One region of the Massilia putida genome, then DNA from elsewhere that is predicted to be linked to it. Evidence: riboswitches for the same ligand, from Rfam matches in the RefSeq annotation. Region 1 holds a riboswitch; the other holds the start of a gene.
The links. Region 1 has a riboswitch for cobalamin ahead of BVG12_RS23415 (TonB-dependent receptor domain-containing protein). Riboswitches for the same ligand answer to the same signal wherever they lie in the genome.

Region 1 (5,813 bases):
GGCAGCTGCGTCGGCGCGACCACGGTGCGCGCGACGGTATCGCACAGCACGAGCAGGCTGCCGCCGCCCAGCACGGCGGCCGGCACCAGCACGCGGTGGTCCGGGCCGAACGCGAAGCGGCAGGCGTGCGGCACGATCAGGCCGACGAAGCCGATGGCCCCGCCGCTCGTCACGGCGCTGGCCGTCAGCACGGCCGACACGAAGAACAGACCCTTGCGCACGGCGCCGACGCGCACGCCCAGCGTGGCGGCGGCTTCCGCATGCAGCGCGAGCATGTTCATGGCGCGCGCACTGCGCAGCGCGTACGCGAGCGCCGCGCCCAGCACGAGCCAGGGCAGGATGCGCAGCGGCGCGCCGGCCAGGTCGCCGATCATCCAGAACACCATGCTGCGCAGCCGGCCTTCCGGCGCGATCGACAGCATCAGCGTGACGAGCGCCATGCTGGCCGACGCCATGATCACGCCGGTCAGCAGCAGCATCGACGTGCCGCCTTCCGCCGCGGCGCCACTGCGCATGTCGCGCCGCGCCAGCACATACAGCAGCAGCGCGACCGTTACCGCGCCGCCCATCGCCGCGACGTCGACGGTGGCGGCCGCGCACATCATCAACAGCGCGAACAGCGCGCCGACCGACGCGCCGGCCGAGATGCCGAGCACGTACGGATCGGCCAGCGGATTGCGCAGCAGCGCCTGCATCATGACGCCGGCCAGCGCGAGCGCGCCGCCGGTGACGAAGGCCATCAGCGCGCGGCCGGCGCGCAGCTCGACGAGCGATGCGGCCAGCGATTCCGGCCGACCGCGCAGCACCTGCGCCACCGCGTCCGGCAGGTCGGACGGCGCGACGGCGATCGATCCGGTCATGCCGGCGATGAGCAGGCAGGCGATCGCAACGCACAGCAGCGCTGCGATGATCGGAACGGCGCGCTGGCGCAGGGGCGGTGGAACAGGTTGCATGGCTCGTCGGTACATGGTGTTTAGCGGAGACCGTAGCGGATGCCCGCGAACCAGGTGCGCCCGGCCGTGCCGTAGTTGCGCGCCAGCTCGTAGTGCTTGTCGGCCGCGTTGTCGACGCGGACCAGCAGCGACCAGTCGCGCGTCATGTGCCAGGTAGTGTACAGGTTCAGCAAACCGTAGCCGCCAAGGACGTTCTTGTTCGCGGCGTCGTCGAAGCGGCGGCCGGACGCCTGCAGCTCGACGCCGGCGTCCACCTGGCCCAGGTTGTAGTCGGCAGTGACGCTGGCATGGCGGCGCGCGCGGCGGGCCAGCTGCTTGCCCGTCGTCTCGTCGCGCGGATCCTGCAGGTCGGCGCTGGCGCGCAGATCGAGGTTGCCGAGGCGCGTGTCCGCGGCCAGGGTCAAGCCCTCCAGCAGCGCGTGATTGACGTTATAGGCGCAGCTGCCGGTGCGGGTCGGGCATGGGGTGACGGTCACGATCATGTCGGTCAGGCGGTTGCGGTAGTAATTCGCCTGCAGGTCGACGCCGGCCACGCGATACTGCACGCCCGCTTCCGCGTTGCGGCCCCGTTCCGGCTGATTCGATACCAGCCCGTAGCCCGGATAGAACAGTTCGTTGAACGTGGGCGCGCGGAAGCTCGTACCGAAGCTGGCCGTGGCGCGCAGGTCCTTCGTGAACTCGTAGCCGTAGCCGGCGGCGCCCGTCGTCTTCGACCCGTATTCGGAACGGTCGTTGCGCGCGCTGATGTCCAGCAGGTGGCTGCCGCGGCGCAGGTCGTACGCGGCCGCGACGGCATTCGTGATGCGCGTGCGGTTGACCTCCTTGACGGAGCTGGACAGGACCTGCTCCTTGCGGTGGCCGGCCAGCACCTGCAGCGTGTCGCCGTTCAGGTCGAACGTGTTCTGCCACGTGAACTCGTCCTGGCGCGTGTTTAGCTGGGCGTTGCCGGACGGCGCCGTGCTCGTGAAGCTCCCCAGTTTATCTTCCGAGCGCGCCACCTGGACGCTGCTGCGCCACATGGGGAGGATGCGGTCGTTCAGGAACACGGCATAGCTGTCGACTTCCTGGATGTTGTGGGCGTCGAAGGCCGAGCTGCCGTTGTCGTATTGCGCATTCAACCGGCTCTGCAGGAATTGCGCCCCGATCTCGTGGCCCTCCGCCAGGCGCAGCGCGACGCGGCCATTGACGCTGTTGCGCGTGTAGCCGTCGTCGTCGCCGTTGTAGCCGAACGCGCCGGGACGCGTGGCCGAGAAGCCGTCCGATTCTTCGTGCGCACCGGAAAGCGCATACGTCACGCTGTGCTCACCGCCCGTCGAGCCGCGCACGCTGGCGTCGTACTGGTTCGTGCCATACGTGCCGCCGCCCGCGCCGGCGCTGAAGGCGGGACGGCCTGCGCTCTTTTTCGTGAAGATCTGCACGACGCCGCCGATGGCGTCCGCGCCGTACAGGGAGCTCAGGGGACCGTAGACGATCTCGATGTGGTCGACGGACGACAGCGGAATCGCGTTCCAGGCGGCCGCGCCGGTGGTCGCGGAACCGATGCGCACGCCGTCGACGAGCACGACGACCTGATTGCTGTTGGCGCCGCGCAGGAAGACGGAGGTGTTGGTGCCGGCGCCGCCGTTGCGTGCGATTTCGATGCCGCGCTGGCGGCGCAGCACGTCGGCGACGGAACCCGCGCCGGCGCGGGCGATTTCCTCGCTGCTGATGACGACGGTGTCGGGGATTACCTCATCGGCGCGTTGCGGCGTGCGGTTGGCGGTGACGACCACGGTATCGGGAACGGGGGCGGCGTGGACGGAAGTGGAAGCGGCAAGGACGAGCGAAAGCGCGGCGGCCTGCCGGGAAACGGAAACTGACATGATGTGTTCGTAATGGGCAACCGGCCGACGTCCCCGTCAGCCAGGTGAACAGAAGCGCGTGACGAATCGCGCGCTTCCACCTTTTGGCCGGTATCCGGGCTGGCAAGTATGGCCGTCCGACCTTCCCATGCGGATGCACAGTGGTATGTGGAGACGGTTGCCGCGCGTGCGTCGAACGCGGGCGGCACTTGCTTACCGTTGCGGGGGCAGCACACGTTGGCGCTTGTTCGTAAAGCGCTTCGTGTTTCCCGTTTAACTGCGCCCGAGAGACGGGCGCGAGCACCAAAACGCAGACATTATACGCCCAGCACGACGAGTTGCCCGTAGTCGATGCGATGCGGCGTCTGCGCCGCCTGCAGCGCGGCCTGTTCGAGCGGCGTCCCGTCGTGCAGCGCTGTCAGCAGGCGGATGGTGCCGGCGTGGCAGACGATCAGCGCGGACGGTTGCCGCAGGTCGTCGACGAACGACTGCACGCGGCGCGCGACGTCGAGCACGTTCTCCGCGCCGCCGGGGCGGTAGTGGAGGAGATCGGCGGCCCAGGCGTCGACGTCGCTGCGCGGGATCGCGGACCACGGACGCAGTTCCCACGCGCCGAAATCCATCTCGGCCAGGCGCGCATCGAGCGTCACGCGGCCCGGGGCCAGGCGTTCGGCCAGCAGGGCACAGCGTTGCAACGGGCTTGCGTAGACGGGCAGGTGAGGTATGTCTTGCTTCGCCAGCGCCGCGTGCACGCGGGCGAGTTCCGCGTCAGGCACCGGGACGTCGCTGGCGCCATAACACAGGCCAGGTGCCACGTCCGGTCGCGGATGGCGCACCAGGTACAGCGTCATGCCGCAGTCCAGGCGGCGTGGCCGAGCGTGGCGAGCACGGCGACGTAGGCCAGCGCTTCCGCCAGTTGCTGCACGGCGCCGAGGCAGTCGCCCGTGTAGCCGCCGAGGCGGCGCACGAAGAGGCGGCCCAGCCACAGCGCGGCGGCTGTCGACGCAAGCACCGCGGCCAGCATCGCGGCCGGGGTGATCCAGCCGGCGGCGAGCATGCACGCGGCCGGCACCGCGCACGTGAGCGCCGCGATCGCGAATTCGTGATTCGTCATCTGCTGCGCCAGCGGCTTGGCCTTGCCCTCGCCGCGCACATAGTCCAGTTTCCAGATCAGCGCCGTCGCGGCGAGACGCGAGACAGGATGCGCGACGAACAGCGCAGCCACGGCCACGCGCGGCGGCAGCAGCGCCAGCGCGGACAGCTTGGTCGCGAGCATGCATACGATGCCGATCGCGCCGTAGGCACCGACGCGCGAATCCTTCATGATCTCGAGCGCCCGCTCCTTCGTCATGCCGCCGCCCAGGCCGTCGCACGTGTCGGCAAAGCCGTCTTCGTGAAAGGCGCCCGTGATATAGATCGACGTCGCGGTCGACAACACCGCCGCCATGGGCGCGGGCAGTACGTGCGCGGCCGCGTAATAGATGCCGGCCGCGATCGCCGCGACCACGCAGCCAACGAGCGGGAAGTAGCGCGACGCGTGCTGCAGCCAGCTGGCTTCGAAGCCGACCCAGGCCGGGACCGGCAGCCGCGTGAAGAACTGCAGGGCGATGAAGAACAGTCTGATTTGATGCATCAAGCCGACTTTTCGCTGACGCTGGCCGACTCGAACGTGGCCATCTCGTTCAGGAAGTTTACGGCCGCGTGCAGCAGCGGCAGGGCCAGCGCGGCGCCCGTGCCTTCGCCCAGGCGCAGATTCAGCTGCAGCAGCGGCTCGGCGCCGAGCGCGTCGAGCATGCGGCGGTGACCGGATTCGTCGGAACAGTGCGCGAACACGCAGTAATCCAGAATCGCGGGCTCGATACCCACCGCCACCAGCAGGGCGCTCGTCACGATGAATCCGTCGATCAGCAGCACCTTGCGCAGCGCGGCCGCCTTGAGCATGGCGCCGGCCATCATCGCGATCTCGAAGCCGCCGAACGTGGCCAGCACCGCAAGGGTATCGTCGACGCCGGCGTGGTGCAGCGCGGCTGCTTCGATCACGCGCCGTTTGCGCAGTACGCCTTCCGGCGACAGGCCCGTGCCGGCGCCGACGCACTCGGCGACGGGGATGCCGGTCAGCTTGTGCATCAGGCTTGCTGCCGCCGTCGTGTTCCCGATGCCCATCTCGCCGAAGCCGACGACGTTGCCGGGCAGGTTGGCCGCGAGGGCGGCGCCGTGTTCCAGCGCGGCCGCGCACTGCTCGGGCGTCATCGCCGGCTCGAGCGCGAAGTTGCGCGTGCCGTACGCCACCTTGCGGTCGATGAGACCCGCGCGGACGCCGAAATCGTGATTGACGCCGGCATCCACCACATGCAGATCGATATCGTTCTGGCGCGCGAACACATTGATGGCGGCGCCCTGGGCCAGGAAGTTTTCGACCATCTGCCACGTGACGTCCTGGGGATAGGCGGACACGCCTTCCGCGACGATGCCGTGGTCGCCCGCAAACACAAGGATGGCCGGCTGCCGGATCGTGGGCGCGACGGTCTCCTGGATCAGGCCAAGGCGGTTGGCCAGCCGTTCGAGCGCGCCGAGACTGCCGAGCGGTTTTGTTTTGTTATTGATGGCGGCAGACAACAGCGAGGTGAGATCGGGATTGGCCGTGGGGGCGATGTGCGGGAGGCGCATGAGAGCTCCATGGGTGATGAAGGCGGGAACGATAGCACACAAGCAACTGGAGAATTCTTACCATAGCCCCCCTTGCGCACCTCCGATGCGATTTGCTATAGTTCGCCTCCTGTTTTGCAGCGCATGAAATGAGTCGGAAACGACGGCGCGACAAAACAGACGAGGGGTTGACGAGTTAAGCGAAACACTGCATAATCTCATTCCTCTGCTGCTGACGAACAAAACGATTCGCAAGCGCAGCAAGGCAGTACCGAACACGAAGTTCTTTAACAATCAACAGTCGATAAGTGTGGGCGTTTGATGAGGTGCCAGTATCGCTTCGGCGATATTGAATACTTAAATTATCAAATGT
Region 2 (5,813 bases), 1.0 Mb from region 1:
GAACACGGGATCGACGCACTGTTTCGTCGTCAGCGCGTTGCGCTGGTTTTCGGCATTGACCAGCGCAATGGCGAGCCAGAAGGCCAGGCCCGCGAGCACGACCACGAGGCACCAGGCCAGATGGTTCCAGTTGCTCGTGTCGAACAGATGTTCCTCGTCCGGCTTGGACTTGTCGTACATCCTCAGGATCTTGCCTTCGACATCACTCATTGCGCTGTTTCTCTACCTTTGCTGATTTCGCGTTATGTCGCGTTATTTCGACTTCGCCGCTTTCGCCACCAGGGCGTCCATCACCTGCAAGGTCGCCTGGAACAACACGGGCTCGCTGGTGGTCTTGACCGAATTGTAGACGATCGAAGGCGACGTCTGGTACTTGCCGTCGATGATGACGGTCGGCACGCCGTCGACCTTGTAATCGGTCGTGATCTGCGGCAGGCGGTGCAGCTTGGTCATCACGCCGAACGAGTTCCACACTTCCAGGAACTTGTTGCGGTCGATTCCGTTCTTGGCCACCCAATCGATGATCGCGGCGTCCGTGTTCAGGCGCTGGTGATCCACGTGCCAGGCCTTGAACACCTTGCTCTGGAATTCCTCGGCCTTGCCCATCGCTTCCAGCGTGAGGTACAGGTGCGCTTCCGGATCGTTGGGGCCGGAGAACGGCAGGTGGACGCGCTTGAACTGGATGTTGCCGCCCTGTTTTTTGACCCACTGTTCGAGCTGCGGTTCCAGCGCGTTGCAGTGCGGGCAGTGGTACATGAAGAACTCGATCACCTCGACCTTCTTGCCCGTGGCCTGCACCGGCTGCGGCTGAGCGAGCGTCACGTACTCGACGCCGCTCTTCGGGTCGGTCGGCGAAGCGAAAGCGGTGCTGGCGGCAAGCGCGGTAGCGAGCAGGGCAAAACGCAGGGAACGCATAATTTTCCTTCTAGATTGGTTAAGCGAACGATCGCGAGATTACCACTTTTTCGTTCGCCAGCCTTAGCCCTGGCTTATTTATTGCAATTGGCTACCGTCGTAACCAACAGATGCCGCTGACACGTCATTCCCGCGCAAGCGGGCATCCATGCTGAGCCACTTCGATCTGTTCAGTATGGATCCCCGCTTTCGCGGCGGTGACGGCGGAGCGAGCTGCGACTTAAAAGTCGTACCGTGCCGACAGTTTCAGCTGGCGCCCATCGCTCGGATAGATGCCCGATTTGCAGCCGAACGCATTGCTGAAGTAGTGGCGGTCCGCCAGGTTCAGCCCCGTCGCGGCGACTTCCCACGCGCCGAACTTGACGGCGTAACGCGCGTCGAGCGTCGTGTAGGACGGCATGCGCGCGCCGCAGCTGTTGCTGAAGTCGTTGCCGTAGCGCTGGCTGTCGACCCATTGCGCGCCCACGTCGGCCGACTGGCCATTGCCCGGTGCCCAGGCCAGGCGCGCGGTCACCACGTTCTTCGGCACCAGCACCAGTTCGCGGCCGGTGTTCGGGCCGTCCGTGAAGCGGGCCAGCACGTGCTGCACGTGCGCTGCCGCCCGCCAGCCGGCCGCCAGCTGCGCTTCGGCATCGATCTCGAAGCCCTTGCGCTCGGTCGGGTCGAGGTTCGTGTTCGCACCCCAGCCGCCGTTCGCGGTCGGATCGAAGAAGATCTCGTTGTTCAGGCGATGACGGAACACGCGCGCCGTCAACGTACGGCTGTCGTCGCCCGGCGCGTGGCGCAAGGTCGTGCCGAATTCCAGGTCGTGCGACGTCTGCGCCTTCAGGATGTCGATGCTGGTGCGGTAGCCGTTCTCGTCCACGTTCGCCACACGGTAGCTCTGTCCCGCCTTGGCGAACACCTCGACGAGCGGATGGACGCGGTAGCTGGCCTGCGCTTCCCACGCGTTCTGCGATTGCGAGCGGTCTTCCGGCGCGACGTGGGCCACGGCGTCCACGACGTCCTTGTCGAAGTTCTCGTGGCGCGCGCCGAGGGCGACGCGGCCGTCGTGGGCCGGATCGAAGCGCAGCTCGTCGCGCAGGTATACCGCTTTCGACGACTGGCTCGCATCGGCGTTCGAGTACGATGCCGTCGTCTTGCGCTTCCAGCGCGTGACGTCCAGGCCGCCCACCAGTTCGTTGAGCATGCCGCCGACGTCGGACAGCCAGCGGGCACGCGGCGAGAACTGGTCCTGGCGGCCGTCGTACGCATTGGCCGAGCCGAAGGACAGGTAGTTCGACCGCAGGTTGCGCTCGCGGTGCGACAGGTCGGCCGCCAGGTCGACCGCGCCCAGGCGGTACTCGGCGAAGACGTTCGCGCGGTCGGTGTTCAGCGAGCCGAAGTCCTGCGGGGTCGAGGCCTGGCGCGGGTCGGCGTCGAACTGCGCCAGCGTGAGCGAACCGGGAAGGCGCGTCTCCTGGCGCGCGCTCTCGACGTGGATGCCGGCGCGCCCGCCCGTGAAGCGGGTCTGCAGGTTGAGCGAGGCCGTCGTCTGGTCGAAGTCGCTGTTCCGGCGGTAGTTGTTGCTGCCCTGGCGCGCGACGGCGATGTCGGCACTGATGTCGCCAGCGGTCTGCGACAGCTGCGCACGCACGTCGTGCTCGTGGAACGAACCGCCTTCCGCAAACACGGAACCGTGCATGCCGGCGGCGACGGCGCGGCGCGTGGTGATCTGGATGACGCCTCCGGTCGCGCCTTCGCCGTACAGCACGCTGGCGCCGCCGCGGGTGATCTCGATGCGCTCGACCGTGTCGATCGGGATCGTCGACAGTACGGTGTTCGCCAGCTCGTTCTCGTTCAGGCGCACGCCGTCGACCATGATCACCATGTTCTGCGCGCTGTTGGTGCCGAAGCCGCGCAGGTCGAGCGCGAAGTCGGGCGACGAATCGAGGCTCTGGCGGCCGAACACGCCGCCGACCTTGCGGATCGCGCTGTTCACGTCATTGACGCCGGCGCGGCGGATGTCGTCCTGGGTGATGACGGTGGCGCCGATCGGACGCAGGCTTTCGACACTGGGAAAACGGGAACCGGTGATGACGACGGTCGACGGGATGTCGTCCTGGGCGCGAACGGCGCCGGCAAACAGGGACAGGGATACGGCGCAGGCCAGCGCGATCGGCTTGACGGCCGGCGCGCCGCGGGTGGAGGCGGCAGAATTCATTGGATGTTCAATCTTCGTTTGGCCGGCAAGCGTCCCCGCACGCCGGCGTACACAAAAGCGCGGTTTGACACCGGCTTCCCCTGTCTGGCCGGTCTCCGGGCTCCAAGACGGACCGTCCCACCTTCCTATGCAAGCACAGTGGTTATCGGGGCGGCCTGTCGCCGATGCGGCGACGCTTGTTTACCGTTGCGGGGGCAGCACACGTTGGCGACCCGCCGGAGGCGCGCGCTTCGTGTTTCCCGTTTAACTGCACGCGCAGACGCGCGTGCGGGCACCAAACCTGGGGATTATAACCTGTATAGTGTGGGCACAAAAATTACAGCCACGCCAGGGGGCTCGCATGCATCCTCGTTTCAGTGTCCGCTTCGCCATCGCCGCCGCCCTGCTGCTGACGGGCACAGTGCGCGCCGCGCCGGCGTCCGACGGCATCGCCCTCGCCGCACCCGACGCCGCCGCCGTGCGCGTGCCCAGCAGCCCGGACGCCTGGGGCGGCCCGCGCACGGGCCGCGAGCCGACCTTGTCCGACCGCGTCGTCCATTACGACATCGACGCCACGCTCGATCCCGTCAAGCACACGGTCGCGGGCCGCGAACGGCTCACATGGCGCAACCGCAGCAAGGTCGCCGTGAAGAGCGTCTACCTGCACCTGTACATGAATGCGTTCGAGAGCGCGGGCAGCACGTTCTTCACGGAGCGGCGCGAGCGCGACGGCACCTTCCGCTCCGGCGTCGACATCAAGGACGCATGGGGCCACATCGCCCTGAGCCGCGTCGCACAGGGCGGCGCGAATGTGCCGTGGACCTTCGTCCATCCCGACAACGGCCCCGCGACGGACCACACGGTGGTGCGTTTCGACCTGCCGCAGGCCGTCGCGCCGGGCCAATCGACCACGTTCGACATCGACTTCCTCACGCAGCTGCCGCGCGTCGTCGCGCGCACGGGATACTTCGGCACCTTCCACCTCGTCGCCCAATGGTTCCCCAAGATCGGCGTGCTGGAACTGCCGGGCGAACGCGGGGCACAAGCGCCGCGCTGGAACGTGCACGAATTCCACATGAATTCCGAGTTCTACGCGGACTTCGGCAGCTACGACGTCAAGTTGACCGTCCCGCGCGGCTACACGGTGGGCGCGACGGGCGAGCCGCAAGGCGCCCCCGTCGACAAGGGCGGCCTGCGCACGTGGCGCTTCGTGCAGGGCGACGTCCACGACTTCGCCTGGACCGCCGACAGCCAGACGGCGAAGCCCCTCGTCGACACGTGGACCGGCCCGGGCAGCCCGCCCGTGACGGTGACGGTGCTGTACCCGCCCGAATTCGCCGCCAGCGCGGCGCCCGCGCTGAAGACGGCGAAGGAATCGCTGACGTATTTCTCGAACACGCTGGGCCCCTACCCGTACAAGACGCTGACCGTCGTGATCCCGCCCTACAACGCGGAGGAAGCGGGCGGCATGGAATACCCGACGTTCTTCACGGCCGAAGCCTATCGGACGGTCGATGCGCGCACGGCGAACCAGTTCGCGCTGGCCTTCGTCACGATCCACGAATTCGGCCACGGCTATTTTTATGGCCTGCTCGCGTCGAACGAATTCGAAGAGCCGATGCTGGACGAGGGCCTGAACGAATACTGGGACAACCGCATGATGCGCGACCAGGGCCAGCTGGCGTTCATCGCGACGCCGCTGCTGGCCCGCCTCGGCTTCGCGCCCGGCTATCCGACCTTCGACGCCGAACGCACGGCCACGCCGCGCAACGACCCGGCCGATCCGCCCGGCGCCAACGCGTGGTCCCGCCTGCAAGACATCGGTCCCGTCTACACGCGTACCGCGATCCTGATGCGCGACCTGGAAGCGCGCATCGGCAAGGCGCCGATGGAGCGCGCGTTCAAGGAATACTACCGGCGCTGGAAATTCCGCCACCCGAGCGTCGCGGACCTGGCCGAGACGCTGGCCGAGGTAACGGGCCGGCGCGCCGTCATCGAGGACGCGTTCGCGCGCCAGGTCTACGCGGTCACCCGCGTCGACGACCGCATCGGCGATCTCTCGAGCACCGAGCAGCTGCCCCTGCCCGGCATGCACGACAAACAGGCCGATGTCGACAAGCGCATCGACGCCGCCCGCACGCAGTGGCGAAAAGCGCATCCGCACGCGCCGGACGGCACGGGGCCGTACCCGTACCGCACGGAGGTGACCATGCGCCGCCTCGGCGCTCCGGTCCCGCAGACGCTGCTCGTGACATTCGCCGACGGCAGCAGCGAGACCGCGCACTGGGACGCCGACGAACGCTGGCACCGTTTCGTGTGGACGAAGTCCGCGCGGGCCGTGTCGGCCGAACTGGACCCGCAGCGCCTGCACTACCTCGACGTGAACAAGCTCGACGACAGCCGCACCCTCGAACCGGACGCGCGCGCGTCGCGCCGCTGGGGCTTCGAATTCGCCGCCGTCGTCGACTATCTCCTGGCCCTGATCGCGACCCTATGACGACCGAATCGACGTTGGCATCCCGTTCCCTGACGCCGCACGACGCCGGCGCGGGCGCCGCGCTGCGCACGGCGCGGGGCGCGCTGCAATGGCGCCTGCTGCTGTGGTGGGCCCTCCTCCTGCTGCTGCCTACCGTCGTCGCCACGCTGCCGGTGTGGGAGCTGCTGTCCGCCAGCCTCGATCATTCGGTGTATGCGGGCCGCCTCGCCGAGCGCCTCG

Region 2: linked by a shared signal. The riboswitch ahead of BVG12_RS28015 (TonB-dependent receptor) and the one ahead of BVG12_RS23415 (TonB-dependent receptor domain-containing protein) in region 1 are both predicted to bind cobalamin.

What each region holds. Positions count from the first base shown of each region.
Region 1 covers NZ_CP019038.1:4,762,457-4,768,269, forward strand. Annotated here, with positions in the region: gene BVG12_RS23410 (FecCD family ABC transporter permease) at 1-953, opposite strand, end outside; gene BVG12_RS23415 (TonB-dependent receptor domain-containing protein) at 974-2,815, opposite strand; cobalamin riboswitch at 2,884-3,117, opposite strand; gene BVG12_RS23420 (histidine phosphatase family protein) at 3,112-3,645, opposite strand; gene BVG12_RS23425 (adenosylcobinamide-GDP ribazoletransferase) at 3,642-4,427, opposite strand; gene cobT (nicotinate-nucleotide--dimethylbenzimidazole phosphoribosyltransferase) at 4,427-5,461, opposite strand.
Region 2 covers NZ_CP019038.1:5,788,305-5,794,117, reverse strand. Annotated here, with positions in the region: gene BVG12_RS28025 (hypothetical protein) at 1-210, opposite strand, end outside; gene BVG12_RS28020 (thiol:disulfide interchange protein DsbA/DsbL) at 253-915, opposite strand; gene BVG12_RS28015 (TonB-dependent receptor) at 1,136-3,118, opposite strand; cobalamin riboswitch at 3,188-3,412, opposite strand; gene BVG12_RS28010 (M1 family metallopeptidase) at 3,459-5,594, shown strand; gene BVG12_RS28005 (hypothetical protein) at 5,591-5,813, shown strand, end outside.